Regions from separate parts of the Yinghuangia sp. YIM S09857 genome, predicted to be linked through region 4. Evidence: riboswitches for the same ligand, from Rfam matches in the RefSeq annotation. Region 4 holds a riboswitch; each other region holds the start of a gene.
What was found. A riboswitch is a leader RNA that binds a small molecule or an ion and turns the genes downstream of it on or off. The one in region 4 is predicted to bind cyclic di-AMP.
Positions count from the first base shown of each region.

Region 1: another riboswitch for cyclic di-AMP. It lies ahead of ACRX5S_RS17995 (NlpC/P60 family protein); the one in region 4 lies ahead of ACRX5S_RS14700 (NlpC/P60 family protein).
Region 2: another riboswitch for cyclic di-AMP. It lies ahead of ACRX5S_RS05150 (C40 family peptidase); the one in region 4 lies ahead of ACRX5S_RS14700 (NlpC/P60 family protein).
Region 3: another riboswitch for cyclic di-AMP. It lies ahead of ACRX5S_RS11110 (transglycosylase family protein); the one in region 4 lies ahead of ACRX5S_RS14700 (NlpC/P60 family protein).

Region 1 covers NZ_JBPKBH010000007.1:385,220-392,974, forward strand. The annotation lists partial or broken gene ACRX5S_RS17985 (M48 family metallopeptidase) at 1-878, opposite strand, end outside; gene ACRX5S_RS17990 (hypothetical protein) at 1,096-2,487, opposite strand; gene ACRX5S_RS17995 (NlpC/P60 family protein) at 2,700-3,803, opposite strand; cyclic di-AMP (ydaO/yuaA leader) riboswitch at 3,814-3,963, opposite strand; gene ACRX5S_RS18000 (hypothetical protein) at 4,108-4,482, opposite strand; gene ACRX5S_RS18005 (NYN domain-containing protein) at 4,736-6,130, opposite strand; gene ACRX5S_RS18010 (hypothetical protein) at 7,579-7,755, opposite strand, start outside.
Region 2 covers NZ_JBPKBH010000002.1:422,291-430,045, reverse strand. The annotation lists gene ACRX5S_RS05160 (hypothetical protein) at 202-1,359, shown strand; gene ACRX5S_RS05155 (hypothetical protein) at 1,497-1,868, opposite strand; cyclic di-AMP (ydaO/yuaA leader) riboswitch at 2,289-2,445, shown strand; gene ACRX5S_RS05150 (C40 family peptidase) at 2,451-3,464, shown strand; gene ACRX5S_RS05145 (hypothetical protein) at 3,852-4,340, shown strand; gene ACRX5S_RS05140 (SDR family oxidoreductase) at 4,438-5,205, opposite strand; gene ACRX5S_RS05135 (UbiA family prenyltransferase) at 5,317-6,231, opposite strand; gene ACRX5S_RS05130 (type III polyketide synthase) at 6,405-7,520, shown strand; gene ACRX5S_RS05125 (isoprenylcysteine carboxyl methyltransferase family protein) at 7,549-7,755, shown strand, end outside.
Region 3 covers NZ_JBPKBH010000004.1:497,518-505,272, reverse strand. The annotation lists gene ACRX5S_RS11140 (flavoprotein) at 1-398, opposite strand, end outside; gene ACRX5S_RS11135 (DUF6204 family protein) at 688-1,047, shown strand; gene ACRX5S_RS11130 (aminotransferase class I/II-fold pyridoxal phosphate-dependent enzyme) at 1,175-2,488, opposite strand; gene ACRX5S_RS11125 (pyridoxamine 5'-phosphate oxidase family protein) at 2,783-3,487, shown strand; gene ACRX5S_RS11120 (helix-turn-helix domain-containing protein) at 3,592-4,158, shown strand; gene ACRX5S_RS11115 (GNAT family N-acetyltransferase) at 4,155-4,763, shown strand; cyclic di-AMP (ydaO/yuaA leader) riboswitch at 5,112-5,300, shown strand; gene ACRX5S_RS11110 (transglycosylase family protein) at 5,304-6,614, shown strand; gene ACRX5S_RS11105 (hypothetical protein) at 6,821-7,219, opposite strand; gene ACRX5S_RS11100 (ArsR/SmtB family transcription factor) at 7,313-7,684, shown strand.
Region 4 covers NZ_JBPKBH010000006.1:168,682-176,436, reverse strand. The annotation lists gene ACRX5S_RS14715 (peptidoglycan DD-metalloendopeptidase family protein) at 1-1,063, shown strand, start outside; gene pcrA (DNA helicase PcrA) at 1,906-4,383, opposite strand; gene ACRX5S_RS14705 (hypothetical protein) at 4,465-4,818, opposite strand; cyclic di-AMP (ydaO/yuaA leader) riboswitch at 5,047-5,182, shown strand; gene ACRX5S_RS14700 (NlpC/P60 family protein) at 5,191-6,270, shown strand; gene ACRX5S_RS14695 (LuxR C-terminal-related transcriptional regulator) at 6,343-7,092, opposite strand; gene ACRX5S_RS14690 (PspC domain-containing protein) at 7,114-7,755, opposite strand, start outside.

The DNA of each region.
Region 1 (7,755 bases), on a different contig from region 4:
GTGCCGTGCAGGACGTCGTTGCGCTTGGCGTGGCCGAGTTCGTGGGCGGTGACAAGCTCGATCTCGCGCGGCGACGCGCTCTTCAGGGTCGTGTCGTAGACGACGATGCGGCGGGTCGAACCGAAGCCCGAGACATAGGCGTTGAGAGCGGTGGTGCGCCGCGAGGCGTCGGCGACGAGCACGTCGTCGACGGGGACGCCGTCCTTCTCCGCCAATTCCAGCAGCGACGTGCGCAGCGGGCCCTCCGGCATCGAGTGGAACTTGTTGAAGGCCGGCTCCACCAGCAGCGGGTAAAGGAACGAGATCGCGACCACCAGCAGCGCCCCGGCGCCCGCGGCGATCGGCCAGGCGGCGCGCGGCCAGTGGCGTACCAGGGCGAACAGCGCCAGCGCGACGCCGAGCACCAGGCCCGCGGACATCGCGAACCCCTTGGCGGCGTCGAGCCACCAGCCGGACCAGGTCTGCACGGACAGGCCGTATCTGCGGCGCACCACCTCCAGGCGCGCGTCGAACGGCAGCGCGACCACGCGGCCGATCAGCAGCAGGACCAGCCCGCCGAGCAGCACCTGCCAGACCCAGCCGCCACCGAGCGGACGCGCGACCGCCGCGACCAGCCGGGCACCGAGCGGGGTCAGGCCGAGCAGCAGCGACACGGCGAGGCTCAGCGCCATGGACAGATACACGGGCGGCCGGGCGTGGTCGGCGAGTTCCCGGCCCCTGGCGATCTCCGCGGCGGTGAAGTCGCGGGCCGCGTCGGGCGCCGTCGAGCCCCCGGGGACGTCGGGCAACGGACGCCACGGCGTGGTCAGCGCGACCGCCACGAGCAGCACGACGGTGGTCACGACGAGGCAGACCACCAGAACCTTCTGACCGGACATCAGCCGGCTTCCCTCCCCGTTCTGTCGCTGTTCGGTTCTGTGCCCGGACCTGCCCCCGGGCTTGTCCGTGCGCCTGTCCTCGGCCCGACCGGATGACGTGCCTCGGCCGGATCCGGTGCCGTTCCCTGTTCCTGTTCCGTCTCCTCCGGCCCGCCCCGGCCCCCGCCCGCACCGGTACCCACTCCGCTTCCGGCACCGCGCGCGCGGCGGACCGCCCCTAGCGGACCTGCGCCTGCACGTACCCCACCCACTGTGCCGTGAACTCCGCCGGCGAGATCCGCAGGACCGACACGAACGCGCTGGTGAGGCGGCTCTTCTGATCCGGCGGCCCGACCCCGGGCGGCGGCGCCTCGCCGACCGCCCGGTAGAGCTCGACCAGTTTCTCCTGCCCCCACCGCTCGGCGATCATCCGGCAGGCCAGCCAGCCCATCTCGTACGCCTGCGGCAGCGCCTCCTGCGTCGTCTCGAACTGCTCGTCCGTCGGCAGCGCCTGCGGTACCCGCCCCTCGCGCACGTCGCGCCGCAGCTCCGGAGCGGCGCTGCGGATGGTCTGGCCCGAGTTGAGGTACCCCACGTAGTCCGCGAAGCCTTCGGACAACCACGTGGGCGTCCAGTTGCGGGTGAACGCACGGCTCGCCACATGGGTGATCTCGTGCGTCATGACCACACGCCGCTCGACCGCGCCGAGATCGCGGAACGCGTCCGGGTTGACGATGACCCGGTCCGCCGCCGCCGAATCCGCGTCGGCGCCGCGCTCGCCGGTCGTGACGGCCGCGATGCGCGCGTACTTCTGCGGCTCGGCGCCCAGCAGGCGGGCCATCTGCTCCTGGTTCGCCGGGACGATCACGACGGCCTTCCCGGCCCACACTCGGCCCCAGACCTTGTGTACGTCGGGCACCGCGTCGTCCATGTCCTTCTGATAGGACCGCAGGTCGTTCTTGTCCCCGACACCGAGGACGATTCCGGAGTCGCCGCTCAGCACGGTGACCGGGCCGAGGTCCCAGACCTGCACCGCGCCGCGCATGCCGCTGTCGGCGCCGTCGGAGTCGGCCGCGATCAGCCAAGCGCCGTCGCGGAGCACGAAGGTGAGGTACTGCGGGCTGCGCACCGGCGCGCTGTCGAAGCCGTCGATGCGGTACAGCAGGTCCACCTGCGCGGTGAACACCGTGGCGCCCGCGAAGGACGCGAGGCGCTGGTCCGGAAGGGTGAAGGCGTCGGCGGCGACGAGCTCGTAGTCCCAGGACGCGAACGGGATCTGCGCCGCGTTGTCGAACGCGACGGCCTGTGCGTCGTGGAAGGGTTTCGCGGCCGGGTCGATCGTCGCGAGGTAGGCCGCGCGGTCGTGCGCGCGCACCGCGGTCGCGCGGCGTTCCAGCAGCCGGGCGATCGCCTCGTTGCGGGGGTCGGTGTGCTTCTCCTGGCCCGCCGGGAGGTCGGCGGCCCGGAGGGGCAGGGTCGGGCTCGTACCGGGAGCGGGCCTGCCGCTCGAACCGTCCGAGCCCAGGCCGACGATTCCCAGGGCGATTCCGGCGGATATCGCGACGCACACTGCCGCGAAAACCAGGAGCCACCGCGGGATCCGTCGCGCCCTAGGGCTCCGGTCGTCCACGGACCGATCGTACGAGACGGCGAACCGCGGCACCCGCCGAGTGCCGCGCACGGGGGAACGGCCGGGTGCGGGGAGCGGGCGGCACGGGCCGCGGCGGCGCTGTTCGGCGTCCCCGGTTCCGAGCTCAGGCCCGGGCGCCGGGCCGGGCTCTGGTCCGGGCGCCGTCGGGCGGTTGCTCCGGTCGGCGCCCGGGCGGCGCGGTCACGGGTGGGTCAGGACGGGCGGACGACCTTGACGACCGTCATCGAGTGCAGCGGCGCGTACCGCACGTTGGTGCCGGGCTTGGGAGCGTGGATGATCTGGCCGCCGCCCGCGTAGATGCCGACGTGCGACATGCCGCTGTAGTAGATCACCAGGTCGCCGGGCTGGATCTGGTCGACCGGGACGCTGCGCCCGGCACCGGCCTGCGCCTGCGACGTGCGCGGCAACGAGACCCCGGCCTGCTTCCAGGCCCAGCCCGTGAGGCCGGAGCAGTCGAAGGAGTTGGGCCCTGTGGCGCCGTACACGTACGGCTTGCCGATCTTGGACGCGGCGGCCGCGACGGCGGCACCGGCGCGCCCGCTGACCGGGACGGTGACCTTGGGGGTCTCGGTCGCCGGCTTGGTGGTGCTCGGGGACGGCTTGGCCGAGGTCGGCGGGGTGCGCGTGTCGTCGCGCGAGGCGCGGTCGTCCGCCTCGTTCGCCTCGCCGTGGCCCTCCTCGGCGAGGATCGCGGCGCGCTCGGCCTCGGTCAGCGTGTTGAGCAGGGCCTGCGCCTGCTGGAGCTTCTTCTCGACCTCGGCCTTCTTGGCCGACAGGTTCTTGCGGGTGTCCTCAAGCTCCCCGAGCTTCGTGGACGCCTCGGCGCGCTCCTGGTCGAGGGTGCGCTTCTTGGCCTGGATCTGCTCGATCGACGCGGCCTGCTGCGCGGTGATCTGGCCGAGCGCGGCGGCCTTGCTCAGGTACTCGTCGGGCTTCTCGGACAGCATCAGCTGGAGCGTGGGGTCCATGCCGGCGTTGCGGTACTGCGCGCTGGCGATCACCCCCATGGTGCTCTGGAGCGTCACGAGGTCTGACTGCTCCTGGGCGATCCGCTCCTGGATCTGCGAGACCTGGCCCTGCAACAGCTCGGTCTTCTCCTGGAAGCCGTTCAGCTCCTCGGTGGCGACCTCTGCCTGGTGGGTCAACTCGTTGATCTGGGCCTTGACCTGGTCCTTGGAGGGGGCCGGGTCGGCCTGGGACATGCCCGGGGAAAGTGCCACGGCGGTGGCGGCGGCGGCGGTGAGCACGCCGACGCGCGTTTTGCTGGGCTTCTTCGGCCGTCGGTGGGACGCCACGTGGGCGAACTCCTTCTTCCTACGCCCGCCTACCGGGTGAGCTGACGGGTTCGGGCCGGAAGACACGCCCTACGACACCGACTTCGTGTCGATTCACCCCACGGGGATTGGTTCCCCGGCTCCGACTCGACCTCTCGGCCTCACCGGACTCGGCGGGAGTCCCCGCCCGCCGCCCTGGCTGGGCGATCGACATTGCGGGTACTCAGCCCGAGAGATTAGTGAACCGAGCTTGATCGGTTCAAATCAATCGCCGAAGTTTTACGAGAGAACTCGCGATTAACGCTTCCGGCTCCACCGAACGTGATCAGAGAGCGACCATCTGTTCATACTTTCGCGGCGGTTTGCGGCGTTGCGCGGGGGGCCCGGCGGCCGCCGGACGCGGCTCCGGCGGCACCGGTTTCGGCGGGTCTTCGTGCAGGTCAGGGACGTATCGCAGGGGCTTGCTCAGGCCCACGTCGGCGAGCAGGGCTATCCGGTCGACCGTTTCCGGGGAGAGCTCCAGGCAGCCGGTAATTCCGGAATTCCGCCCTACGGGCGAATCACCCGTATCGGTGTCGTTACGGAGCTTTGTGGGATATCCCACATCGACCACGGCGTGTCGGCACACCGGAACCGACTCGTTGGATTTCGATGAATCGGGCGAAAAGTCCGATTTATCGTCGAGAATTTGGGTGACCACACAATCAGCACACGCCGGACCCCGGGCACGGCACGTACGGCAGCAGACCCGCATGGTCGTCCACCTCTTCCGTTGCGTTCCGATGGAGCTGTGACGGAGCGGTTGCTCCTGGAACACACGGTAGGGACGGGCACTGACACAACGTCACATGTCAACCACGGCGGTCGAGATGGGACGCATCGCACGCCCCGGCATCGGACGTGGCACGGGATGCGGCATGGGACGTCGGGCGGGACGCGGCGCCGCCCGGGGGTCAGCCGCGGGCGAGGCGGCGCAGCAGCATGGTCGACGGCACCGGGCGCGCACCGGCCCGCCGCACGCCGTCGGCGACCTCGCGGTCCGAGGAGACGACGATCACCGGACGGCCGGGTGGTTCGGCGCGCACCAGACGGCGGATGAGCTCGTCGGCGGTCTCCCCCGCCTTGCTGAACCGCACGCGGACGCCGCGCGGCGGAGCGAGCAGCACGGGAGCGTCCAACTGCGCGCCGTCGAACACACAGGTGACCTCGGCCCCGGTCTGCGCGGCGATCACCGCGAGGCCCCCGAGCAGGCGTACGCGCTGCTCCGAAAGGGCGAGGGACGGGTAACCCGTTTTGGTGACGTTGTAGCCGTCGATGACGAGATGCGCCTGCGGCAGGCTCAGCAACTGGTCGAGAAGCGCCGGGTCGTCGCCCTCCAGGGCGCGCTTGGCGATGTCCTTTGGGCTCGCACCCTCGGGCGCGACGGCGTCGACCGTGTCCGCGGGGCGGATGCCGACCGGGGGCAGGGCGAGTTCGCGGCGCAGCCCCTGGGCGGCCTCCAGCACGGTGTCGAGCAGCAGGCGTACGCGCGTGTCCTCCATGCTGCGGCCTTCACGCGCGGCCCGGCGGCTCGCCTCCAACGCCGACTCCGCCTCGGAGACCCGGCCGCGCAGGCGACGCGTCTCCTTGTCGGCGGCGGCAATCGCCGTCTGCGCCTCGGCGCGTACGGTCTCCAACTCCGCCTGGGCGCGCTTCGCCTCCTTCTCGGCATGCTTGGCGCCGCCCTGGAGCCCGCGCACCTGTCTGCGCAAGTGCTCGGCCTCCTTGCGGGCTTCCTCCAGATCCGCCCGCAACTTCTCCTGCTCGGCCCGCGCTGCGGCGCGCAGCGTGCCCAACTCGGACTCCAACCGCTCCACCACGGCGGCGGCCTCGGCCCCGGCCCGGTCCTGAGCGGCGCGCTCCGCGGCCTGTCCGGCCGTGTCCAGCAACGCCACCCACCCGGGCGGCCGCAGCAGATACGCGGCGGCGGCCACATCGAGCGGATCGGCGGCGGCCGGCGGACGCCCCGCATCGAGAGCCGCCGCAAGATCCGGCAACCCCCTCCGCAGACGCTCCGCTATCCGTTGCCGGAACACCGGGTCGTTCTCCAGCACCCCGGCCAGCGGGGTCGCCGCGAGCTTCGCCCGACGCGAGGGGGTGAACCGAGCAAACTGCCGCAACGGAACGGGGATCTCGTCCACCGTCATGGCCCCGAGCCCATCCGCCGCCAACGCGATAACCCGCTGCCGAACCCCGTCCGGCAAAGGCCCCCGAGGCGCAACCTCCCGCGTGTCGGACTCCGCCCCGGCCCCCTCTCGCGAGGCAGCCGCGTCGCCACCGGCGTGTGCGGCACCGACGTCGCCACCCATTGGACTTCCCTCGCCGCGCCCTTCCAGGGCCCCGGCGGGCGAGTCGGGCACGTTGGATGCGGATTCGGAGGACCGCCCGGGCTCGTCCGCCTGTGCGCGCGACGCGGTTGCACCGTCGCCGTCGCCTCGCGAGTCGGCGACAGAGCGCCCGGGACTCGCCTCGCCCCGCGATCCGTCCGCAGGTTCGGTGGGTGCGGCGTTCGCGCTGGGTGGGGTTGCCACGGGGGGAGTCGGCTCGTTCTTTGTGCCGTTTGCGTGGGGGGCGCCGTTCGGGGGTTCGGCGCCCAGGGGGGCGTGGCCGTTGCCTGTTGCTGAGGCGGCGGTCGCGTTGCGTACCGGCGGGGTGAAGGAACTCCACGTGCTCTCGGAGCCGTTGGATCCCAGGGCACCCGCGTGCGCGGCGACGACGAGTTCGTCTGCGGCGGCGACCGCCGGAGCGGCCAGTTGGTCCGCGCGCTCTCCGCTGATCGGTCTCGGCAGCTCGACCGCGGCCTCGGGCCGGTCCGCGTGCACCGGGACGGAGGCGTCCGCGTGTTCCCACGTCTGCTTGGCGGCCGCACCCGGCTTCGCGGGGCGCGCCTCCGCGGCACGTGCCCAGGAGTCGGCGGACTCGGGGGCGGACGTGCCGGAGCCGCGGGCAGCGTGGCCCGGCTCCGCGCGTGTGTCCGACTCGCCCACAGGTCCTCCGGTTCCGTATCGGCCCGGTCTCCCCGCCCCAGGCTGCTCGATTGTGCTCCTGATCATGGCCTGCCCACCCGGACAGCCGGACACGCCTCCCCGCGCCGATGCCGAACCGATGCACAATCCGCGTGCGCGGCCGTGCGCCGGTACCGGCTCCGGCCCGCCAGCGTGCCGTGTTCCGGACAAGCCCCGCCACCCCAAAACTGCCACATCCGGCGAGCGCACCGGTGCCGACGCGCAGTCAAGCGGCCCAGTCCGACATACCAACCCGGAGGTTGCACGTCGCGGGTCGGAACCGGTTTTCGGGCTCGAAGCCCGCGTACGCGGGCTCGGCGTCCCGTCGCGGAAGCCTTCGGGCCTGCGGCATCACCCGCGGCGGCCCGGCCGAGCCCGGCGGCACGGAGTCGCCCGCGGCTCGTACACCCGTTCGGCGGTACGCTCCGCGCCGAACTCGCACCGCGCTCCGGAACAGCGGCCGGCGCCCGGCGTGTCGGCGGGAGTGTCGGCAAATCCGCACGTGACGATGTGCCGCGTCGGAAACCGAAGCAGCGCAACGCCCGGACAAGTCGGCGGCATTGCTGCATTCCGCCTCATGACCGAGGCCTCTGCCGCGTCCGCACTACGCCTGGAGCGCCGCCCTGGGTCGCGGGCGTCCTGAAGGTCTCCTTGGACAGCCCCCGCACCGGAGAGCCGACGGGTGTTCGCCGTGCCTCGGCCGACTCGGGCCTCCGGCACCTTCCCTTCCCGCGCCCTCCCGCGACTCCCGGTCAAGCCCCCGGCGTCTCGCCGTCCTCGGCACCCGGACGGGGCACGAGTTGGACCGAATCGGTGGCGTTGCACCAGCGGCAGCGGACGGATTCGATCGTGTCCTCAAGGATCTCCCGCTCGTCGACACGCGGTTCGCCGGCGAGGTCGAGGTGGACGAACTCCACCGCCCGGGTCGT
Region 2 (7,755 bases), on a different contig from region 4:
ACGCACGCTCCACCGCCGTGGCCGCCTTCCCAACCTCCCGGTGGGACAGGGCAATTCCCGTCCCCGCCTGGAACCCATGCGTACCCCGCGCCGCCGCCGGGCGGCGCACCCGCGAGCACGCCGCCTCCCGGCCAGGGGCCCGGACCGTACTCCTCACAGGTCCCCGGTCAGGCTTCCGGTCAGTTTCCGGGTCAGACCCCCGTGGGCCCGCCCGCGCGGCCGCCGCGGACGTTCGGCGGCGTCGCGCGCAAGGTGCTGTCGTACCTGCTCAACCCGAAGGGCGCGGCCCAGCGCGCGCTGAAACCGCAGAACCGGCTCGCGCCGCCCGACCCGCGCATCGACCAGATCAGCCTGATCCGGACCCTGATCGGCATGGCCGTCGTCGTGTGGGTCGGGGTGAAGTACGACAGCGTCGAGGGCGACAAGATCGTCAGCGAGGCGGTTCTGCACATCACGGTCTCGGTCGTGGTCGCCATGGTCGCCGTGCCGCTCTGTGCGCTGGCGTTCGTCCTGCTGTCACATGACAACGTGCGCCGCGAGACCCGCCGCGCGATGCGCTACCCGATGATGTCGATGGCGTGGTTCCTCGGGGCGGGCGGCCTGCTCGCGGCCGTGACGGCGACGGGGCTGGTCCAGGCCAGGCCCGACAACCCCGGCTTGTGGGTGCTTCTGCTGCTGGGACTGGCCGGGTTCATCTGGACCGGCTTCTTCGCGATCTTCGCCTTCTTCCTGGTGCCGCGGCACCTGTTCGCCGCCGCGGACGGGCACCTGCTGATGCCCAGCCTGCTCGCGCCGACGCTGTCCTGGGCGGTCGCCGCCGTCGACCTCGCGTCGCCGGGCAACAACCGGGTGCCCACGGTGATCGCCATGGTGGTGACGCTCGGCGCACCGGTCACCATCACCGCGCTGTCGGTGTGGGAGGCCAAGCGGGTGCGCGACTTGTACGGGGTGACCTTCCGCGGCGGGCCGCAGCCCGCCCGGATCCCCGCGCACGCGGTGGCCGCCGCGCAGCAGCGCGCCCAGCGGCAGGCGAGCCAGGCCGCGATGGTGAACGGCCTGGCGTCCCGCGGCCTCTTCGGATGGCTGCCTGGGCTGATCGCGCGGGCCGGGACCGTGCCGTCCGCGTCGTGGTCGGGCCCGCACACCGGGGGCGGCACGGCGACCGGGTACCAGCCGGCGGCCACCGGGGTACGCCCGTTCCCGCACGTGGCACACGTGGTCGGGGTGCTGTTCACGTGCGGGCTGTGGACGTTCGGATACCTCGGCTCGTACCTGCGCTGGAAGCGCCGGAGCGCGGCCGCCGCGCGCCGTCAGGCGTACGGGGCGGGAGGGGCGGGTGCCGGGCAGGGCTGGTACTGAGCGGCGCCGGAGGGGTTAATCCTTGAGCGGCCGGAAGGGCGGCCGCATCGCAGACGGGGCCGGCCGTCGGGCCGGGAAACGGGTCGGGCGGCCGGACCGGCCGCCGGCCTTTCCCTGGTTCTCCGGCCGTGCGGGTCCTACAGGCCCAGCCCGACCCAGAAGCGTGCGAGCTGGTCGAACCCCAGCACGGCGACGGCGCCGAGCGCGCATACGACGGTGGTGACGAGCCCGGCCGCGCCCCAGGCGCGGTCGGACCCGCGCGAGGTCTCGTCGCGGGCGATCGGCAGGAAGAGCGAGAGGCCGAGCGCGCCGCCCAGGACCGCGGCGATGATCCCGAAGCCGAACCAGACCACGGAACCGCCCGCGCCGCCGGGCACCCCCTCCCACAGCATCGCCATGCCGCCGAGGCCGAGGCCCCAGGCGAGGGCCAGGGTGAGGGCACGGATCGGGAGCGCGAGCGGCGTGGGGGAGGACAGCCACGTCAGGCTGCGGCGCAGGGCCTCGGTCACCGGGCCTCCTGAAATGTCTATTTAATGACGAGTCGCCATGAAATGACGGTCGTCCTGTCGACGTTAGGGCCACCACCGGGGGGCCGCAGTCCGGCGGATCCGAATGGGCGACAAACCCTTCCGTTGCCCAAATATGGACAAGATCGGACGTGGTGGGATTTGCCTTCCGCTCTTGTCAAGGTGGTTTCAAAACTTTTTGGGTGATCGGACCGTCACGCTCACTCTGCGACATATCCGCATGTCATACCGGTAGGCCGGAATAGCCTCTGTGCGGCTTGCCTGGCTTGACGCACCCTTTATCCGGCCGGAAACCGACCCGCGCGAGTTGTGGTGGCCCGGGCGTTCTGTCTAGCGTCACCCCCGGTTTCGCCGCCCAGGCGTGGCCCGCCGACCGGAACGCCGAATCCCGTCCCCGGTCCTGGTGATGATGCACAGCATCCGGACGGGAGCGGGGGAACCAGGTGGTACGCCGTACCCGGACATCCGGGTCCGGCTTGGGGTGAAGCCGTGCCATGCGCGGCCGGGCCGCTCCGGTCCGAATCCGACAGCTCACCTCGCAGGCGGCAGGAGAGGAACGACTTCATGCTGTCTGCCCACAGCGTTCGCTGCTTGGTGGCCGCCGCCGGGATAGCCGGACTCGGCGCCACACTCACCGCGACCACCGCCCACGCCGCGCCCGCCGCCCCCGCGTTCCCGCAGAACGCCCCGGTCTCGGCGCCGGACGACGCGGCCGCCCCCGCACCGGACGCCACCGTCACCACCGCCCCCGCCCCCGTCGCGGCCCCGGCCGCGCCCACCGCGCCGCTCGCCACGTACACCGTGGTCGCGGGCGACACCCTTTCCGAGATCGCCCAGGCCAAGGACATTCCGGGCAACTGGCAGGCGCTGTACGAGATCAACCGGGATCAGCTCCCGCGCGGCGCCGACTGGATCGACATCGGCCAGGTCCTCAAGCTCGCCGGCGTCGCCCAGGACGCCGCGTCGAAGGCGCCGACCACGTCGAAGACCTCGGTCACCGACAAGGCCCCGGCCAAGACGGCCCCCACGACCGCCCCCAAGCCCGCCCCGAAGACCGCGCCCAAGGCGCCGGCGAACGGCAAGCCGCAGGGCTCGGGCGCGAAGCTCACCGTCGACACCCCCGCGAAGGCCCCGGCCCGGTCCACCGGCCAGGACACCGCCGGCACCACCGCCAAGAACAACGCCGCGACCAAGCCGTCGACGGGCAGCGCCGTCACCGCGCCGTCGTCCGGCAAGGCGGCCACCGCCATCGCGTTCGCCAAGGCGCAGCTCGGCAAGCCGTACGTCTACGGCGCCGCGGGCCCGAACGCGTACGACTGCTCCGGCCTGGTCCAGGCCGCGTGGAAGGCGGCCGGCGTCTCGCTGCCGCGCGTCACCAACGCGCAGTTCGCGAACGGCAACAAGGTCTCGATCTCCAACCTCCAGCCCGGTGACCTGGTCTTCTACTACTCGGGCATCAGCCACGTCGGCATGTACCTGGGCGACGGCAAGATCATCCACGCGCCGAACTCGCGCAGCGTCGTCAAGATCGTCGACGTCGACTCGATGCCGATCGCGGGAGCCACGCGCCCGGCGTGACGCTGCGGGTACCGCGGCTGCGGCGGCTGCCGCGGCACTGCGCGCAGTGTGCCGCGCAAAGTCCAGCGCAGGACGCTTCGCGGGGTTGATCGCGGAGTTCTTCCAGGAGCGTGCCGCGACGTTCTGTGCGGTACTCCTCGCGAGCTTCACGCGGTGCTCCGTGCGGTGCTCCGTGACGAGTCCGGTGCGGTGATCCGCGCGGCACTTCCGGCGGCGCGACCGCCGGAGACACAACCCCTGACCGGCCCCGCGCGGACGGCAGTCCACGGTTCTCAGCTCGTGGACCCGCCGTCCGCGCGGGTGTCCGCAGGGGTTCGCGGCGTTTCTCGGGCCCGTCTCCGGGCAGGCGACGAGTAGAGCCCCCGGCGCGGTACGGAGGTGTCCACCATGTCCGGGCCCGCACTCAGCAGACGAGAACGCCTGATCCTGCGCGAGATCGAACGCGACCTCCTCGACGACGAGGACTTCGTGCTTTCCGTGAGCGACCTGTTGCTCACCCGACCGCCGTCCGACAGACCCGGGGCCGACGCACCCCCGCCCGCCGGGACCACGCTGCCGGACCGGCTCGCCCCGGACGCACCGCCCGACGGGCGCCCGAGGGAACGGCCGCCCCGCCGGGCCCGCCCTCGCCGGTTGCGGCCGCCGGGTGCCTCCCCGCACGCCGGGGAACCGCGCCTCCGCTCGCGCTGCGCCGGATTCCGCGCGGCGGTGCGCGAGCACGGCCTGATCCTCCTCATACCGGTGTGCGCCGCGCTCGCCGCCGTCACGTTCGGCGGAGCTCCGGCTTACGTCGCCGCGGTGTTCGCCGTCGTTCTGGTGGCCACGGTCGTGGTCGGTATCAGCCGGTACCGGAAGCGCCGGCGCGGGTCCCGATAGGCCGGACGCCCCCCCGGCGTCGCCGCGAACACCCGTCGCGCGCGCCGTCGCGTCCGGGACGCGCCCGCGACGCGTCCCGGGACGCGCCCGCGACGGGTCAGGTGATGCCACCGGTCGCGCGGACGTTCTGGCCGGTCAGCCACCGGGCGTCGGGGCCCACGAGGAACGCCACCACATCGGCCACGTCGGACGGTTCGCCCAGGCGTCCCAGCGGCGACATCGCCGCGGCCATCTCCAGCGCCTCGGGCGGGTTGGTGCCGCGCAGCAGGTCGGTGTCGGTCGCGCCGGGGGAGACCACGTTGGCAGTGATGCCGCGGACCCCGAGTTCGCGGGCGGCGACGTACGTCAACTGCTCGATCGCGCCCTTGCTGGCCGCGTAGGGCGCGATGCCGGGCGCCGCGTGGACGGTGTTGAGCGTCGAGACGGTGACGATGCGGCCGCCGTCGCGCATCCTGCGGGCCGCGTATTGGAGCATCACGAACACCGACCGCATGTCGGTCGCCATCACCCGGTCGAACAGGTCCGGCTCGACGTCCGCCAGCGGCGTCGGGACGAACGCCGTCGCGGCGTTGTTGACCAGGATGTCCAGGCCGCCCAGTTCGGCTTCGGCCTCACGCATCAGGCGCTCCGCGGCGTCCGGCTCGGTCAGGTCGAACTGCATCGCGCGCACCTTGCCGCCGTCGTCGCCCACCTGGCGGACGACGTCCTCGGCGGCGGCATGGCTCGACGCGTAGTTGAAGAGGACGTGCGCGCCGTCCCGGCACAGGCGTTCCACGATCCCGCGGCCGATCCCGCGCGACCCGCCGGTCACCACGGCCGTCTTGCCCTCCAGCGTTTTGCCTTTCAGCGTCCTGCCCTCCGGCATGGGAAGCCCCCTGGTCGCGTGCGGACAGCGTCTTCCAAGCCCTGCCCAGCGTGGTGCGGCGTCATGCCGGGGTGTGGTGTCGAGCGGTGGCGTGTGCCGCGGTGGCGCGGATCAGGTCAGCGTGTCGGCGCGCGACACCAACAGCACTACGGTCAGACCCGCGACCCCGACCGCCGCGCGGAACGGCACGGGGGAGTCCGCGTCCGGGACGCCGGTGCCGAGCGCCGCGGTGGCGGCCGCGGCACCCAGGACCGCCCAGTCCGCCGGCCGTGCGGGGCCCTCCGAGCCGAGGGCCATCGTCCCGACGGCGGCCAGCAGCACGGCGGGTGCGATGCGCCGAACGCGCGCCGCGCCGAGCCGGTGCGGCAGCCCGCGTACGCCCGTCGCCCGGTCGGCGTCGAGGTCCGGCAGGACGTTCACCAGATGCGCCCCGACGCCCAGCAGCGCCGCCCCGGCCGTCGCCCACCACGCGGGCCGCGGCGCACCGGGCAGCCCGAGAGTCACGAACGCCGGGAGCACGCCGAACCCCACGGCATACGGGAGCGGCGACAGCACGGTGCGCTTCAGGCCGAAGTCGTACGCCCAGCCGCCGAGCAGCACACCGGTCAGATGCGCGGCCGCCGCCTCCCGGCCGCCGAGCAGCGACAACGGCACGCACGCGGTCAGCGCCGCACCCGCCGCGACTCCGAGCGCACGCGGCGGCAGCTCGCCCGTGGCCGCCGGTTTGTCGGTACGCCCGGCGGCCGCGTCCCGCCGCGCGTCGGCCGCGTCGTTGCACCATCCGACGGAAAGTTGTCCGGCCAGCACCGCGGCCCCGACGCCCGCGGACCCCGCGGCCCCGCGCCCCGCACCGGCGGCGACGGCGGTCACCATCGTCGTGACGGCGGCGGTCGGCAGCGGATGGCACGCGCGGGCCAGCGCGAGGCAGTTCGCGGCCACCCGACGGGCGGCGGAACCGGATCGTGCGGCGGACGCGGGAGTGGCCGCGGCGACGCCGGTGCCGGCGTCGCGCAACGCCTCGGCCACGGCCGAAACCCGCCGCGGCAGGCCTCGCACCCGACGCGGCGTGCGTCGGACGGCCGGGGACGGGTATTCGCCCATGGCCGCAAAGGTACTCAACCGCCACCCTTTTCACGTTTCGACCCGACGGGAAGGACCCGCCGATGTGCCGCTCATGTCGGGAACACAGCGTGGGGACGATGCTCACCGACCGCACCGAGCCGACGCGGGAGGACCTCGCGGCCGCGCCCGCGCCGACGATCGCCGCCGTGCAGACCGCTCTGCCCCCACACCGCTATCCGCAGCACCGGCTCACCGACCTCGTCGGCGACCTGTGCCTGGCGCCCGGGGCGGACCGCGGGGTGTTGCGGCGGCTGCACGCGGCCGCGGGCGTCCAGACGCGGCACCTCGCGCTGCCGGTCGAACAGTACGCGGAACTCGGCGACTTCGGCCGTGCCAACGACGCCTGGACCGCGGGCGCGCTCGCCCTCGGCGAGGAGGCCGTCACGCGCGCCCTCAAACAGGCCGGGCTGGAGCCCGGCGAGATCGACCTGATCGCGTGCGCCTCGGTGACCGGGGTCGCGGTGCCGTCCCTGGAAGCCCGCCTCGCGGTCCGCCTCGGGATGCGCTCCGACGTCAAGCGCCTTCCGCTGTTCGGCCTCGGCTGCGTCGCCGGTGCCGCCGGGATCGCGCGCGTGCACGACTACCTGCGCGGCCACCCCGGCCACGCCGCGGTCCTGCTCGCCGTCGAACTGTGCTCGCTGACCGTGCAGCACGGGGACGACTCGCCGGCCAACCTCGTCGCCGGGGCCCTCTTCGGGGACGGCGCCGCGGCGGTCGTCCTCCTCGGCGACGAACACCCGGCGGCGCGACGGGGGGAGGGGCCGCACGTCCTCGCCACGCGCAGCGTGCTCTACCCGGACACCGAGCACGTCATGGGCTGGGACATCGGCGCGTCCGGGTTCCGGGTGATCCTCAGCCCGGAGGTGCCCGACGTCGTGCGCGAGCATTTACACGACGACGCCACCCGCTTCCTGGCCGACCACGGGCTCGCCGCCGGCGACATCGGCACCTGGGTCTGCCACCCCGGCGGCCCCAAGGTCCTGCGCGCCGTCGCCGAGACCCTGGGCCTGCCGGACGACGCGCTCGCCGTCACCTGGCGCTCGCTCGCCGCCGTCGGGAACCTGTCGTCCGCGTCGGTGCTGCACGTCCTCCAGGAGACGCGCGAGGCACACCGCCCCGAACCCGGCACCTGGGGCGTACTGCTCGCACTCGGCCCCGGCTTCTGCTCCGAACTCGTCCTGCTGCGCTGGTGAACGCCGACTCCGCGAGAGGGAAACCCCGATGCTCTGGTACACGCTGCTCATCGCGGCGGTGGCCGTGGAACGCCTCGCCGAACTCGTCGTCGCCAAGCGCAACGCCAGGTGGACGCTCGCGCGCGGCGGCGTCGAGTCCGGCCGGGAGCACTACCCCGTAATGGTCCTGCTGCACACCGGACTCCTCGCCGGGTGCCTGCTCGAACCGCTGCTCGCCGACCGGCCGTTCGTCCCC
Region 3 (7,755 bases), on a different contig from region 4:
GGGTAGCGCGGGTGCGCGGCCAGGTCCGCGTTGAAGTACGGCGCCGCGACCATGGGCAACTTGGCGCCCAGCGCCTCGTTCAGCCCGCCGAGTGCCACATTGTCGGAAATACCGGATGTCCACTTGTTGAGCGTGTTGAACGTCAGCGGCGCCGCGAGGACCGCCGACGCCGGCGGGAAGGGCTTCTCCTCCCCGGGCAGGCGCTCCGCGGTCCGCGGGTACCGCCCGGCCGCCTCCGCGATGTCGTCCGCCGACTTCTCCACCCAGCGGGCGGCGGAGGGCGTCAACGTGAGGCACGGGTCCCACCCCCACGCCCGGATGAGGCGCAGTGCGTGCGCGATCTCCAGGACGGGCGGCGCGGCCCCCGCGATGACATGCAGGGCTGGCGGTTGTGGCATGTCAGGAAGCGTAAGCGCTCCCCGGTTCGGACGGGGTGAGGACGGCACGAGGACGGGCACGAGGACGGGCGCGAGGACGGGACGGGCACGGGCACGAGGACGGCATGGGGACAGGCATGGGGACGGGCACGAGGACGGGACGGGCACGGGCACGGCGACGATCGGGGCGCCGTCGGCGCGGGCCGTTTCGACCGCCCGGTCCGCCACCGACACAATCCGCGACGACCGACCGAATCCCGGGCCGGCCAAACCAGTTGGGCATACCGCACGCGAAGGCTAGGGTCCGGTCATGAGCACGCGCACATTCCGCATCACCGTCCGCGGTGTCTTCGCCGGTCTCGACGCCGACCAGCGCGCCGAGCTGCTGGCGCACGCCGCGGAACACGACGTCCTGCGCTCGGCGTTCACCCGCGAAGGGCACCTGGCGTACGACATCGCCGCACGGGACGCGTTCACCTTCCGGTTCGAGGACTCCGGTGAGGCGGAGGAGGACATCGTGCCCGCCACCGCACGCGCGGAGGCGGCCGCTGAGGCGTGGCTGTCGGAGCGCGGCTACGGCTACAAGAACCTGCGCGCGCAGGCGACCGACCTGTCCCAGGCCCCTCTGGGCAAACGTCAGCGCCGCGAGGCCGCCCGCGGCGAGGGCTGACGCCCCGACACCCCGACCGGCCGCTGCGGTGACGGGGTGACCTGGCGACGGGATGCACGGGCTACGACGGACCGGCGGCCGCAGGCGTGTGTCGGCGCACCCACGTCGGCGCCCCACACCCACGCGATCAGACCGCGTGGTAGGCCGCCCCTCCCGTGACGTTCGCGGCCGCGGCCAGAGCCGCCGCGAAAGGCTCGGCCTCGTCCGGCGCCAGTTGGGCGATCGTGACACGCACGGCTGGGGGCGACACGATGCGGAAGCGCTTCCCGGGCGCGATCAGCCAGCCTCGGGCGAGGAGTTCGGCCACCGTGCCGACCTCGTCGCGCACCGGCACCCACACGTTGATGCCCGAGCGGCCGTACGCCCGCATCCCGTGGCGCGCGAGGGCGGCGACCAGCGCCGCGCGGCGTTCCGCGTACGCCTGCCGCGCGCGCTCGACCTGTGCCGCCACCTCGGGCGACGTCCAGGCGTGCGCGACCGCGTGTTGCAGCACGTAACTCACCCATCCGGGCCCGAGGCGCTGGCGCCCGGCGATGCGGCCGATGGTGGTCTCGTCCCCGCATGCGATCGTGCAGCGCAGGTCCGGGCCGTACGCCTTCGCGCTCGACCGCACGTGCACCCAGTGCGCCGTGTCGCCGACCACGGACGCCAACTCCGTTCCTGCGATGGCGTTTCCGTGATCGTCCTGGATCAGCAGCACGTCGGGGTGCGCGGCCAACACCGCCCGAAGTTCCGCCGCCCGTTGGGGTGAGACGGCCGCACCCGTGGGGTTCTGCGCGCGGGCGGTGACGACGAACACCCGGGCCCCGTCGCGGAGTCCGTTCTCCACGTCGTCCGGGACCGGCCCGTCGTCATCGACGCGCACCGGGCGGGCGGTCAGGTTGAGGGCGGCCAGCAGGTCGAGGAAGTTCGCCCAGCCGGGGTCCTCCACAAGGACGGTGTCCCCAGGACGGGTGTGCGCCATGAGCGCGCGTTCGATGGCGTCGAGGGCACCGGAGGTGACGACGAGGTGGTCCGCCGGCACGCCCTCGGCCGCGAGGACCATGCGCGCGGCGTCGCCGAGCGGGCCGTACAGCGGCGGGTGGTTGTAGAGCGGGCGCCACGTCGCCGGATCGGGGAACACCGGGTCGGGCAGCAGCGCCGGATCCGGTTCGCCCATGACCAGCATGCGGGTCCCGGGCGGGGCGGCGGGGCCGAGTGCGTTGCGTTCGGTGGACGCCGGGCGCGGCAGCACGCGCGTACCCGCCCGGCCCTGCGCCTCGACGATGCCGCGCTCGCGCAGCAGGCGGTACGCGGCGGCGACGGTGTTGGGGTTCACGCCGAGCCCCGCGGCCAGGGTCCGCACGGGCGGCAGCGCGTCACCGGGCGCGAGGTCGCCCTGCCGGAGATCGCGCTCGATCGACGCCGCGATCTCGGCGGCGGTACGCCCGGTCGGGGCCACGGCTTCCTCCTGAACTGCGGGTGCTGCTCGTACTGCGGGTGCTGCTCGTACTGCGGGTAATGGCGGTGCCGCCGGCGCTGCGCCGAACAGCGGAGCCACGCACGGCCGCGCAGGTCGGCCGCCCGGCGACCCAACCGCCGGCCCCTGCGTGCCCCGCGTGCCCTGCCGGGCCGTTCAACCACGTCCCGCCGCCGAACCACCCGCTCGCACCCTATTCCGTTGACAGTCCCCCGACCCCTCCGCCTATTGTACTAGCACCAAATCATGATTGACCTAGTACAAAGAGGTTCCGCCATGAGTGTCGCTCGCGAGACCCCCGAGCCGCCGACAACCCCCGACGTCTACGCCCGCACCGAGGTCACCACGCCCACGCGCTACCGCGAGCGCATGCGCTACGACGCGGACACCGTGCACGCGATCCTCGACGAGGCGTTTCTCGCGCACGTCTCCTTCACCGCGTTCGGCCGACCGCAGATCCTGCCGCTGATCTTCGGCCGCGACGCCGGTCGCCTCTACCTCCACGCGTCCAGCGGCTCGCATCTGGCCATCGCGGTACGGCACGCGGGCGACGAGGGGCTGCCGGTCTCGTTCGCGGTGACGCTCGCCGACTCCCTGATCCTGTCGCGCTCGGCCATGCACCACTCCATGGACTACCGCTGCGTGATCGCCCACGGGCCGCTGCGCCGGGTGACCGACCCCGACGAGACCGCGCGCGGCTGGGCGACACTGCTCGACCACCTCATCCCCGGCAGGTACGCCGACAGCCGCCCGCCGAACGCCAAGGAGGCCGCGCAGACCGCACTGTTCGCGCTGGACCTGGCCGACGTGGCCGCGAAGTCCCGCTCACACGGCCTCTCCGAGGACGCCGCGGACCGGCACCTCGACCACTGGGCAGGCGTGATCCCCCTCCGCACCGCCGCCGCGGCCCCCCGCCCCGACACCGGTGCACCTGGCGAGCCCCCCGCCTATCTCAAGGAATGGCTGGCCCGACACGCATGACTCCAGGCCGCACCTCCCCCGGCGCCCCACCCCATCCCCCATGGACACCACACAGGACACCGGGCCGCCCCAACAGATCTCGTATACGGGATAAAGTCCCGAATATGAGAAACGATGTCGATGAACGCCTCGCCCGGCGGCTGACCGCGCTGCGCGTCGAGCGCACCTGGTCCCTGGACGAACTCGCCGGGCGGACCGGGGTCAGCCGCTCCACGCTCTCGCGCCTCGAACGCGCCGAGATCAGCCCGACGGCCGCGCTGCTCAACAAGCTCTGCGCGGCGTACGGCCGCACGATGTCGCGCCTCCTTGCCGAGGTCGAGTCCGACACCGAGCCGGTGCGGGTACTGCGCGCGGACGAGCAGCCGGTCTGGACCGACCGGGCCTCCGGTTTCGTGCGGCGCTCGGTGTCGCCTCCGCATCCGGACCTGCGCGCCGAGATCGTCGAAGGGGAACTCGGGCCGGGCGCGCATATCGCGTACGACGGCCCGCCGACGCCGGGCCTCGAACACCACATCCGCGTCGCCGACGGCACGCTCGCGGTGACCGTCGAGGGGGTTGCGCGCACGCTCACCGAAGGGGACGCGATGAGTTTCCGACTGTGGGGGGCGTCCGCGTACGCCAACCCGGGCGACCGCCCGGTGCGCTACACCCTCGTGGTGGTGGCGCCGTGACGGACGAGGCCGCGGTCCGCATCCACCGCCTGTCGGCCGACGGCTTCGACCGCGCCGCACCCGCGCTCGGGGCGCTTCTCGCGGAGACCGTGGCAGGCGGCGCTTCGCTCGGGTTCCGGATGCCTTTCGCGCCCGCCGACGCGGCCGCGTGGTGGCGGGGTCAGGCGCAGGCCGTTCGGTCCGGTGCGCTTGTCGTGTGGACCGCGTCCGACGAGAGCGGCGGCGCGCCCGGCCACCTGCTCGGCACGGTCGGCCTCGCCTTCAACACGTGGGCGAACGGCGGGCACCGCGCGGACGTCGTCAAGCTGATGGTCCACCGCGACGCCCGCGGGCGGGGCCTGGGACGGACGCTGCTGCGGACCGCCGAGGAGTACGCCGCCGCGACCGGGATCACGTTGCTCATGCTCGACACCGAGGCGGAGAGCCCGGCGGAGCGGCTGTACGCGGCGGCGGGATGGACGCGGTACGGCATTGTGCCCGGGTACGCGGCCGATCCCTCGGGGGCGCTGCGCGACTGCACCTTCTTCTACAAGCCCCTCGGCGGCGACTCCGTGGGCGGTGTCGCTTCGCGCGGGCGCGAGGTGCGCGGTGCGGCGGCGCGGTGACGTCGCGGGCCACCTTTCCCACATCCGGAACGTCCTAATCGCGGAGATCTGTCGGATTCTCATAACTTTGCCCCCGCTTTACCGAATCGACGCTGCATCACACGCGGGCCACTGTGGGTGAGGCGAACATGCCCTCTGTGGCGCGGCGGTCACCGTGCGGAGAAATTTGCACACATACCGGTCGATCCGAACTACACCGCGTGGCCTATTCCCCGTTCCGCGATATTCCCAAACTGGCTTTGCGGGAGGGGGATTTGAGTTGTCGGAGTCCGTCTGCCTACCTTTCTCGGCGTCGGTGTCCCACACATCGGCCCCGCTCGCCGGAACGCCTAATTCTGCCGCCGGCCGAGACGGGGAACGCTGAGAAGCAACCACGGCAGAAGCGGGGGAACCAGGTGAAACGCCGGCCCGGCGACAACCGGGACGGCTTGGGGTGAAGCCGCGCTCGACGGCCCTTTCCGAAGGGCGGACGAGAGCGGCCGGGCAACTCCAGCCCGAATCCGACAGCTCACCTCGCAGGCGTAGGAGAGGAAACGCTTGATGCTGTCCGCAACTCGCACCCGTCTGACCACGAAGTCCCGCATCGCCGTCGCCGCCGGTGTCACCGGCGCCGCGATCGCCGCCCCCCTGATCGGCGCCACGAGCGCGTCCGCCGCGCCCGTCAGCACCTGGGACAAGGTCGCCCAGTGCGAGAGCACCGGCAACTGGTCCATCAACACCGGCAACGGCTTCTACGGTGGGCTTCAGTTCACCAGCTCCACCTGGCGCGAGTTCGGCGGCACGCAGTTCGCCCCGCGCGCCGACCTGGCCACCAAGGACCAGCAGATCGCGATCGCCGAGAAGGTGCTCGCGGGCCAGGGCCCCGGCGCCTGGCCGGTCTGCTCCGTCAAGGCGGGCCTGACCAAGAACAGCGGCACCCCGTCCATCGACACCGGCTCCAACGGCGGCTCGACCGCCAGGACCGAGGCCGCGCCGAAGAGCCAGTCCGGCTCGAAGCTGTCCGAGGACACCAGGTCCGAGGCCCGTTCCGGCGCCAAGACGGGTGCCAAGTCCGAGGCGAAGACCGAGAGCAAGGCTCCCGCGTCCGCGTCGGCCGCCACCACCTCGTACACCGTCGTCGTCGGCGACACCCTCTCGAAGATCGCCGACGCGCAGGACGTCGCCGGCGGCTGGGAGAAGCTGTACGACCTCAACCGCGGCGTCGTCGGCGGCAACCCGAACATGATCTACGCGGGCCAGAAGCTCGCCCTGGCCGGCGGCCAGGCGGCGGCCCCGCAGACCGGTGCCAAGCTCACCGAGGACACCAAGCCCTCGACCGGCGGCACCAAGAACCAGGCCAAGAGCCAGTCCGGCGCCAAGCTGAGCACCGACTCCGGCAGCTCCGCGAAGTCCGGCGGCACCACGGCCAAGAACTCGGGTGACAGCGCCACCGCGTCGTCGTCCTCCGCGTCGGGCTACACCCGTCCGGTCCCGGGCGCGCCGCACGGCTCGTACGGCAACTCGGGCTCGCTGTGGTCGAACGGCCACACCGGCGAGGACTTCTCCGCCGCGTCGGGCACCTCCGTCAAGGCGGTCACCTCCGGCACGGTCGTCAAGTCCGGCTGGGGCGGCGCGTACGGCAACGAGGTCGTCATCAAGCACGCCGACGGCAAGTACAGCCAGTACGGCCACCTGTCGTCCTCGTCCGTGTCGGTCGGCCAGAAGGTCTCGACCGGCCAGCAGATCGGCCTGTCCGGCTCGACCGGCAACTCGACCGGCCCGCACCTGCACTTCGAGATCCGCACCACCCCGAGCTACGGCTCCGACATCAACCCGCTGGCCTACCTGCGCGCCCACGGCGTCAGCATCTGAGCCACGTCTGAGCCATACACCGGACGCCCCGCGCAGTTGTGGGGCTGACGCGGGACCGCAGTAACACCGACGCCCGGCCGGGTCATCCGGCCGGGCGTCGCCGCGTTCCCGCGGTGTCGTGCTCCCGCGTCGCCGCGTCCGCGCGTTGTCGTGCTCCCGGGCTGCCGCGAACCACGCGTACCAACAGCCCTCCGGGTTCCGGCGGTTCAGTCCTTCGGCGCCGCGCCGAAGCGCAGGAATCCGGCGACCTGCGGGGCGAACGTCACCACGCCGTCCCCGACTCCACGGCGTATCCCCTCGGTCACGTCGTCGTCCGGCCGGCCGTACACCTCGAAGCTCTCCACGCGGCAGTGCTCCATGACGCCCTGGATGTAGGGGTCCGCAAGTCGCCAATGCGCGCGCACCGCCTCGGAGTCACCGAACATCTGGAAGCTGTGCGCCGTCATCTCCGGTTCGTCGATGAAGACTTCGACCATGAGCTGGGGTCCGTGCCGCTCGGCGAAGTCGACGGCGTCGGCGATGGCCTTGCGGAAGGCGTCCAGGTGTCCGTCGGTGATCCGCATCGTGTTGTGGAAGAGCAGGATGGTTTTCGCTTCGCTGTTCATGCCGACCATCATTGATCTTGAACTGAAGTCCGCGTCAAATCCGCCCCGGCCGTGATCCGCGGAGCCCCGCGCCGCCCGCTCTACGATGAGCGCATGAGTTCGGGCAGCCAGGACACCGCAGCCGATGCGCACCCGCCGCACGGCCGTGCCTCCGCCTCGGACGCCGACCGCCTGGACGCCGCGGTGTCGGTGCTCGCGCTGCTCGCCGACCGCACGCGCCTCGCGCTGATGCGCGAACTCGCCGAGGGCGAGGCCGACGTGAGCACCCTGACCGACGCGACCGGCGCGCCGCGCACCTCGGTGAGCCAGCACCTGGCGAAGCTGCGCCTCGCGGGCCTCGTGGTGGCCCGCAAGGACGGCCGCCGCGTCGTGTACGCGCTGCGTCACGGCCACCTGCGCCGCCTCGTCGACGAGGTGCTGAGCGCGGCCGACCACCAGATCCGCGCGCTGCCGCCGCACGACTGAGCGGGCGCCGCGCTGTCGGGCCGGATCAGTGACGACAACATGTGCACACGTATGCACATGTTGCCTTATGA
Region 4 (7,755 bases):
CTGGGACGACGCGGAGCCTTGGCACAACGGCAACGCCTCGGGCGCGCCCGCCCGGGCCGTCTCGACGGACTTCGGCGGCACCGACGGGTACGACGCCACGCAGGAGTTCGCCACCGTCACGGTCGACCCGGACGCGTTCGCCGCGGACGACCGCATCCCCGGCGATCATGCCGACGGCTACGACACCGACGCCGAGGCCGACTTCGACGACTACGCGGACACCGACGGCGAGGACGACTCAGGGGTCGGCGACGACGGCGACTCCGACCCCCACGTCGCCGACGCTGCTGCTGTGGCGGGCCTCTCGGCCGCCGCCGCGGGCAGCCGCGCAGCACGCCGCAAGACCACCCGCCGCACCCGCCCGATGGCCCGCGTCGCGGGCGCGTCCCTGGGCGTGCTCGGTGCGACCGCGATGGCGGTCGCCGCGGCCGGGGGCATCCAGGCGGCGGACGGGCAGGGCCCCTCGTCCGGCGACGACACCGTGGCCGCGGGCCCGGACATCCCGCTCGCCTCGCCGCTCGACCAGCAGTTCACCGATCTGCGCGACAGCGCGGCGGACTTCGCCGACCGGGCGAGCCGGGCGCAGGCCCGCGTCGCGCTCCAGGAGCGGCAGGAGGAGATCGCCCGCCAGCAGGAGGAGGAGCGCAAGAAGCGCGAGCTGCTGCGCCCCAAGTACGTCCTGCCGGTCGCCCCGGGCCTGTCGGCCTACTTCGGCCAGGCGGGCGGCCGCTGGTCGAACCTGCACACCGGCATCGACTTCCCCGTCGACCGCGGCACACCTGTCCGTGCGGTCACCGACGGCGTCGTGCGCACGGAGTGGAACCGCTCATACGGCAACATGGTCATCCTGACCGCCGCGGACGGCACCGAGACGTGGTACTGCCACCTCACCCGCGCCAAGGTGAACTCCGGCCCGGTCAAGGCCGGCGACGTCATCGCCTACTCCGGCAACAGCGGCAACAGCACCGGCCCCCACCTCCACCTGGAAGTACGCCCCAAGGGCGGTGCCCCGATAAACCCCATACCGTGGCTCCGCGCCCGCGGCCTGGACCCCACCGGCTGACGGATCCCCGGCACACCAAAAACCTACAACCCCCCACCGACACCGCCCCCAACGTCGGCACGCCCCCGCACGCCCCCGCGACCCGCACTCACCACCAGGGTCACGGCACCCCGACGTGCTTGCAGGCGTGAGCGGCACAACGCGGCGGTGGTCCCGACGCGTGCGCGCAGGCGGCACGCCGCCCTCCGCCGACTCCACGCCACGACGCACGTCGTACCCGCCAGCGTGCGCGTGGGCGTGTACGGCGCAACGCGGCGGTGGTCCGCGCACGTGCCGACGATCGGCCTTTGCGCGGCGGTGAGTTGGCCTCCGACGAGGGCAGGGCGGAGCGCCCCCGGGGCCACCTCAACCGCTTCGCCAACGGTTCCCGCGCGGCCCGCAGCCCGAGGCCAATTCGCCCCCGACCAACGCGCGACCGCCCGCAAAACCCGGGCGCCACGCGCCGCCCCCGTTCAACCGCCGCGACCGCCGCCCATGCTTTCCTCACCCAGCACCGACCACACCCCCAAGGCCCGATGCCGGCCAGACGTTCCACCGGGCCTTGGCCGCCATCCAGAGCCTGCTGAACTGCTGGACCGGCATCTGCACCACCTCCCACCGCCCCTGCCCGGACAGCGCAGACGTCCGGCCACCGCAAGATCCAGACAGACCTGACGGAGTCCTACTAGGGGAGTGTCTTCAAATTGGCGTCGGATAGCCCGCGGGCCGTGGTGCGTGCGCTCGCAAGGCGCGGCCCGCGGCTCGGCCCGGGTTTGGCTTGGGACGCCAAGGCCCGGAGCGTGCCACTTGGGGGGCCGTCAAGGCCCGGCGTCGCGGGCCCGGCGGGAACTTGAAGACAGGACCTAGAGCTTCTCCACCGGGGCGTAGCGCAGCAGCAGTTGCTTCGTGCCCGTTGCGCCGAAGTCGATGGTGGCCTGGGCCTTGTCGCCTTCGCCCTGGGTTGCGACGACCGTGCCCAGGCCGAACTTGTCGTGGGTTACCCGGTCGCCCGGTTTGAGGGCCACCGCCTCGCGGTCGGTGATGCGGCTCGGGCCGCTGAGGCGGCCCAGGGGGGCCGAGCGGGTGGTGCGGGTGGCGGAGAGTGCCTGGGCCGCCGAGGGGGCGGCGTTGCGCCACTCGACGAGCTTCTCGGGGAGTTCCTGGAGGAACCGCGAAGGCGGGTTGTAGGCGGGGGCGCCCCACGCGCTGCGGATCTTGGCCAGGGTGACGTACAGCCTCTCCCGAGCGCGGGTGATGCCGACGTACGCGAGGCGGCGTTCCTCTTCCAGTTCCTTGGTGTTGCCGAGCGCCCGCATGTGCGGGAACACGCCGTCCTCCAGGCCGGTCAGGAACACGACCGGGAACTCCAGGCCCTTCGCCGTGTGCAGGGTCATCAGCGTGACCACGCCGCCATCGTCGTCCGGGATCTGGTCGGAGTCGGCGACCAGGGCGACCTGCTCCAGGAAGTCCGCGAGCGTGCCCTCGGGCTGCGCCTGTTCGAACTCCAGGGCCACCGCCGCGAGTTCCTGGAGGTTTTCGATGCGCGTCTCGTCCTGGGGGTCGGTGGAGGCCTGCAACTCCGCGAGGTAGCCCGTCTGTTCGAGGACGGCTTCGAGGACCGTCGCGGGCCCCGCGCCACCGTCCACGACCGTGCGGAGCTGGTCGATCAGGGCCACGAAGCCCGCGATCGCGTTGGCCGAGCGGGTCGCCAGGCCCGGCGCCTCCCTGGCCCGGCGCAGCGCGTCCGCGAACGGCACGCGGTCGCGCGCCGCCAGCACCTCGACGCACGCCTCCGCCCGGTCGCCGATGCCCCGCTTGGGGACGTTGAGGATGCGGCGCAGCGAGACCACGTCGTCCGGGTTGGCGAGCAGCCGCAGGTACGCGAGCGCGTCGCGCACCTCCTTGCGCTCGTAGAACCGCACTCCGCCGACGACCTTGTACGGCAGGCCGACGCGGATGAAGACCTCCTCGAACACGCGCGACTGCGCGTTGGTGCGGTAGAAGACCGCGACCTGGCTCGGGGTGACCTTGCCGGTGTCCGTCAGGCGGTCGATCTCGTCCGCGATGAACTGCGCCTCCGCGTGCTCGTCGTCGGCGGTGTAGCCGGTGATCGAGGTGCCCTGCCCGGAGTCGGTCCACAGGTTCTTCGCGCGCCGGTTGCTGTTGCGCTCGATGACGGCGTTGGCGGCGGTGAGGATCGTCTGCGTGGAGCGGTAGTTCTGCTCCAGCATGATCGTCGTGGCGTCCGGGTAGTCCGACTCGAAGTCGAGGATGTTGCGGATGGTCGCGCCGCGGAAGGCGTAGATGGACTGGTCGGCGTCGCCCACGACGCACAGTTCGGCGGGCGGCACCTCGGCCAGGCCCTCTTCGGCGGGGTTGACCAGGTCGCCGTCGGCGGTGCGCTTGGGCCCGTGGCCGGCGGCGCCGCCGACGAGTTCGCGGACCAGCACGTACTGCGCGTGGTTGGTGTCCTGGTACTCGTCGACCAGCACGTGCCGGAACCGGCGCCGGTAGTGCTCGGCGACGTCGGGGAACGCCTGGAGCAGGTTGACCGTGGTCATGATCAGGTCGTCGAAGTCGAGCGCGTTGGCCTGCCGCAGGCGCGCCTGGTAGAGGGTGTACGCCTCGGCGAGCTTGCGTTCGGCGTCGTTCTGCGTGCCTGACGCGTAGGTCTCCGGGTCGATGAGCTCGTTCTTGAGGTTGGAGACCTGCGCGTTGAACTTGCGCGGCGGGTGCTGCTTGGGGTCGAGGTCCAGGTCGCGGCACACCATCGCCATGAGGCGCTGCGAGTCGGCGGCGTCGTAGATGGAGAAGGTCGAGCTGAGGCCGAGCTTCTTGTACTGCTGCCGCAGGATGCGCACGCACGAGGAGTGGAACGTGGAGACCCACATGGCCTTGGCGCGCGGCCCGACCAGCGCCTCGACGCGCTCCTTCATCTCGCCCGCGGCCTTGTTGGTGAATGTGATCGCCAGGATCTCGCCGGGATGCACGCCGCGCGCGCCGAGGAGGTACGCGATGCGGTGGGTCAGCACGCGCGTCTTGCCGGAGCCGGCGCCCGCGACGATGAGCAGCGGGGAGCCCTCGTGGACGACCGCGGCGCGCTGCTGCGGGTTCATGCCGTCGAGCAGGCGCGCGGGGTCGATCACCGGCTTGCGGGCGCCGTTGCGGTAGTGGCCCTCGTACAGATTGGAGGGCTCGGCGAAGTCGCCCGCGAACAGGTCGTCGGGGGCCGGGTCGTACTCGGGCGGCGGCGGTGGGGCGTCGTCCGGGTGCGGCTCGGCGGGCAGCGGGATGTCGGCGTCGAACCCCGGCAGCGGCATGTCGTCGAAGAGTTTGCTCATCGTCTGCCGAGTCTACGAGCCGCGGGCGGTGTTCCGGTCCCCGCCCGTCCGGCCGGACGGCGAACCCGGGCCCGCGTCAACTCAGGTCCACATCACAGCGATCGCGATGTTCGCGACGGTCAGCAGGCCGATGGCGCCGAAGACCTGCGTGCCGACGCGGTCCTTGGCGCGATTCGCCCAGACCATGAGCAGGATCGCGATGAGGACGGCGAGCTTGACGCTGATCTTGGTGTTGTCGACCTCGACGTCGTCGGCCTGGAGGACGCCGACCAGTGCGATGCCGGTGACGAGCATGGTGAGGGCGCCGTGCGTCATCGCCGGGACCACGCGGACGTCGCCGGTCTTCATGCCCTTCATCTGGGTCAGGAAGCCGCCGAGCAGGGAGCCGATCCCGATGATGTGCAGGACGAGCAGAATTTGTCGGACGACGTCCACGGAACGCTCCTCACGGTGGGGGTGGCGATCCGAGACTACAAAAATCGCAAAGCGGACAATGAAACGGCCCCCAAGGTAAAGACTTGGTAATACGGCGAGGAATCCTGGGGATCGTGACACTCCTGTGACTAATGTTCTCGGCCAGGCGGCCGTACCCCCGTACTCCACCAGGAGTGCACGGTCGCCACCGCCGAGTCCGGCGACGTTCCGCGGCCGCCCCCAAGGCGCGCGGAGCACCAGCCGGAGCCGGGGACCCACGTCCCACCGAGGCGAATCGGGTCCGGGCCCGCCAGTCCGGAGTCGTAGGGCGTCTTCTTCCGCCCGAGCCTGTCAGCTAACCCGGTAGGCGGCCGAGGAAGGAGTGACGCTTTCGTGGCGTCCCATCGCCGTCCCGCACAGCACCGCCGGATAAAGCCGCGCACCGTGCACCGCGGTGCCGCCACCCTGGCCACCGCCGCCGTGACCGTGACCGGCGTCGTGGCGTTCGCCGGTACCTCCAGCGCCGAGCCGACGCCCACCTCCGCCCAGGTGCAGGAGCAGGTGAACCAGCTCCACCGCGAGGTCGCCAAGGCGACCGACGTCTTCAACGGCGTGCAGGAGCAGGTCGAGGTGCTGCAAAAGGAGTCCAACGCGACGCAGGCCCGCGTCGCCGAGGAGCAGGCCGCGATGAACGAACTGCGCGAGCAGATCGGTGTCATAGCCGCCGAGGAGTACCGCAACGGGGGCATGCCGCCCGAGCTCCAGCTCGCGCTGAGCGGCGACCCCGCGATGTACCTCTCCAAGGCCCAGATGCTGGACCAGATCGACAGCCAGCAGGCCACCCGGCTCGAACAGATCGCCGCACAGGCGCGCATGCTCCAGCAGGACCGCGCCGAGGCGTCCCAGCAGCTCGCCGACCTCGACGCGCTGCGCAAGGACCTCAACGGCAAGAAGAACGAGATCCAGGAGAAGCTCAACAAGGCCCAGACGCTGCTCAACACCCTCACCGAGGCCGAGCGCCAGGCCGTCCTGGACTCCAACGAGCACGCCGAGGAAGAGGCCCGCGCCGACGAACGGGCCGACCGCGACAAGCCCGAGCCCCCCGTGACGAACGTCCCGGTCTCCGGCCGGGCCGGGGTGGCCGTCGACTTCGCGATGGACCAGCAGGGCAAGCCGTACGGCTGGGGCAAGGCGGGCCCGAGCTCGTTCGACTGCTCCGGCCTCATGCAGGCCGCGTGGGCGAAGGCCAACGTCAAACTGCCCCGCACCACCTGGGACCAGGTCAAGGTCGGCACCGCGGTCTCCAAGTCCCAGCTCCAGCCGGGCGACCTGGTCTTCTTCTACTCCGACATCAGCCACGTCGGGATGTACATAGGCGGCGGCAAGATGGTGCACGCCCCGCGTCCGGGGTCGGTCATCAAGGTCGCCCCGATCACCGAGATGCCGTTCCACTCGGCGCGCCGGGTGGGCTGACCCGCAGCAGCACGTCGTACGCACGTACGCCCCCGCCTCCGGTGCGCCGGAGGCGGGGGCGTACGGCGTTCCTCAGACCAGGCGCCGGTCGGTCGCCCAGCGGGTCAGCTCGTGCCGGTTCGAGAGCTGGAGCTTCCGCAGCACCGCCGACACGTGGGTCTCGACCGTCTTGACCGAGATCACCAGCCGCCGCGCGATCTCCTTGTACGCGTACCCGCGCGCGATCAGCCGCAGGACCTCCCGCTCGCGCTGCGTCAGCCGGTCCAGGTCCTCGTCGATCGGCGGTACGTCGGTCGCCGCGAAGGCGTCCAGCACGAAGCCCGCCAGCCGCGGCGAGAAGACCGCGTCGCCCTCGGCCACGCGGCCCACCGCGCGCACGAGTTCGTCGCCGGTGATGGACTTGGTGACGTAGCCGCGCGCGCCGCCCCGGATGACGCCGATGACGTCCTCGGCCGCGTCCGACACCGACAGCGCCAGGAACCGCACCGAACCCTGCACCCCGGCGCACTGCTTCAGCACCTCGACGCCCCCGCCGCCGGGCAGGTGCACGTCGAGCAGCACCACCTCGGGCATCGTGGCGTGCACGACGGAGACCGCCGAGGCGACGTCCTCGGCCTCGCCGACGACCTCGACCGCCTCGCCGATCTCGGCGCGCACGCCGGTGCGGAACATGCGGTGGTCGTCGACGAGCACGACGCGCACACGCGTCTCGGCGGAGGCCGAACCGGTGCCCGCGGGGTCGGCGGCGCCGTCGGCGCCCCGAGGCGTGCCCTGCGAACGCGGAGTGTCCTGCGGAGTGCCCTGCGGGCCCTGGGTGCTCACTTGGTGCTCCTGTTCCTCGGCCTAGCCACGCGCCATCTCCAGCTCGACCTCGGTGCCCTCGCCGGGCTCGCTGCGGATCACCGCGGTACCGCCGTTGCGGCGCATGCGCCCGAGGATCGACTCTCGCACACCGAGGCGGTCCTCGGGCAGCGCACCCGGGTCGAAGCCGGGACCGCTGTCGCGCACGAAGACCGTCACCGTCATGTCCTCGACCTCCGCGAACACCTGGACGGGCCCGCCCGACGCGTACTTGGCCGCGTTCACCATCGCCTCGCGCGCGGCGGCGAGTTGCGCGGCCAGGCGCTCGTCCACCGGGCAGTCGCCGACCGACACGATCTCGATGGTCGCGCCGTGCATGTCCTCGACCTCGGCGGCCTCCTGCCGCAGCGCCGCGGCGAAGGTGCGGTCCGGCTCCTCGCCCTCCGGCCGGTACAGCCAGGCCCGCAGCTCGCGCTCCTGCGCGCGGGCGAGCTTGGCGACCTCGCGCGGATCGTCGACGTGCCGCTGGATGAGGGTCAGCGTGTGCAGTACGGAGTCGTGCACATGGGCCGCCACCTCGGCGCGCTCCTGCGCACGGATGCGGGCCCGGCGCTCGGCACTCAGGTCGCGCGTCTGGCGGAGCAGGAACGGCCCGAAGATCACCAGCAGTCCGAACAGCAGCAG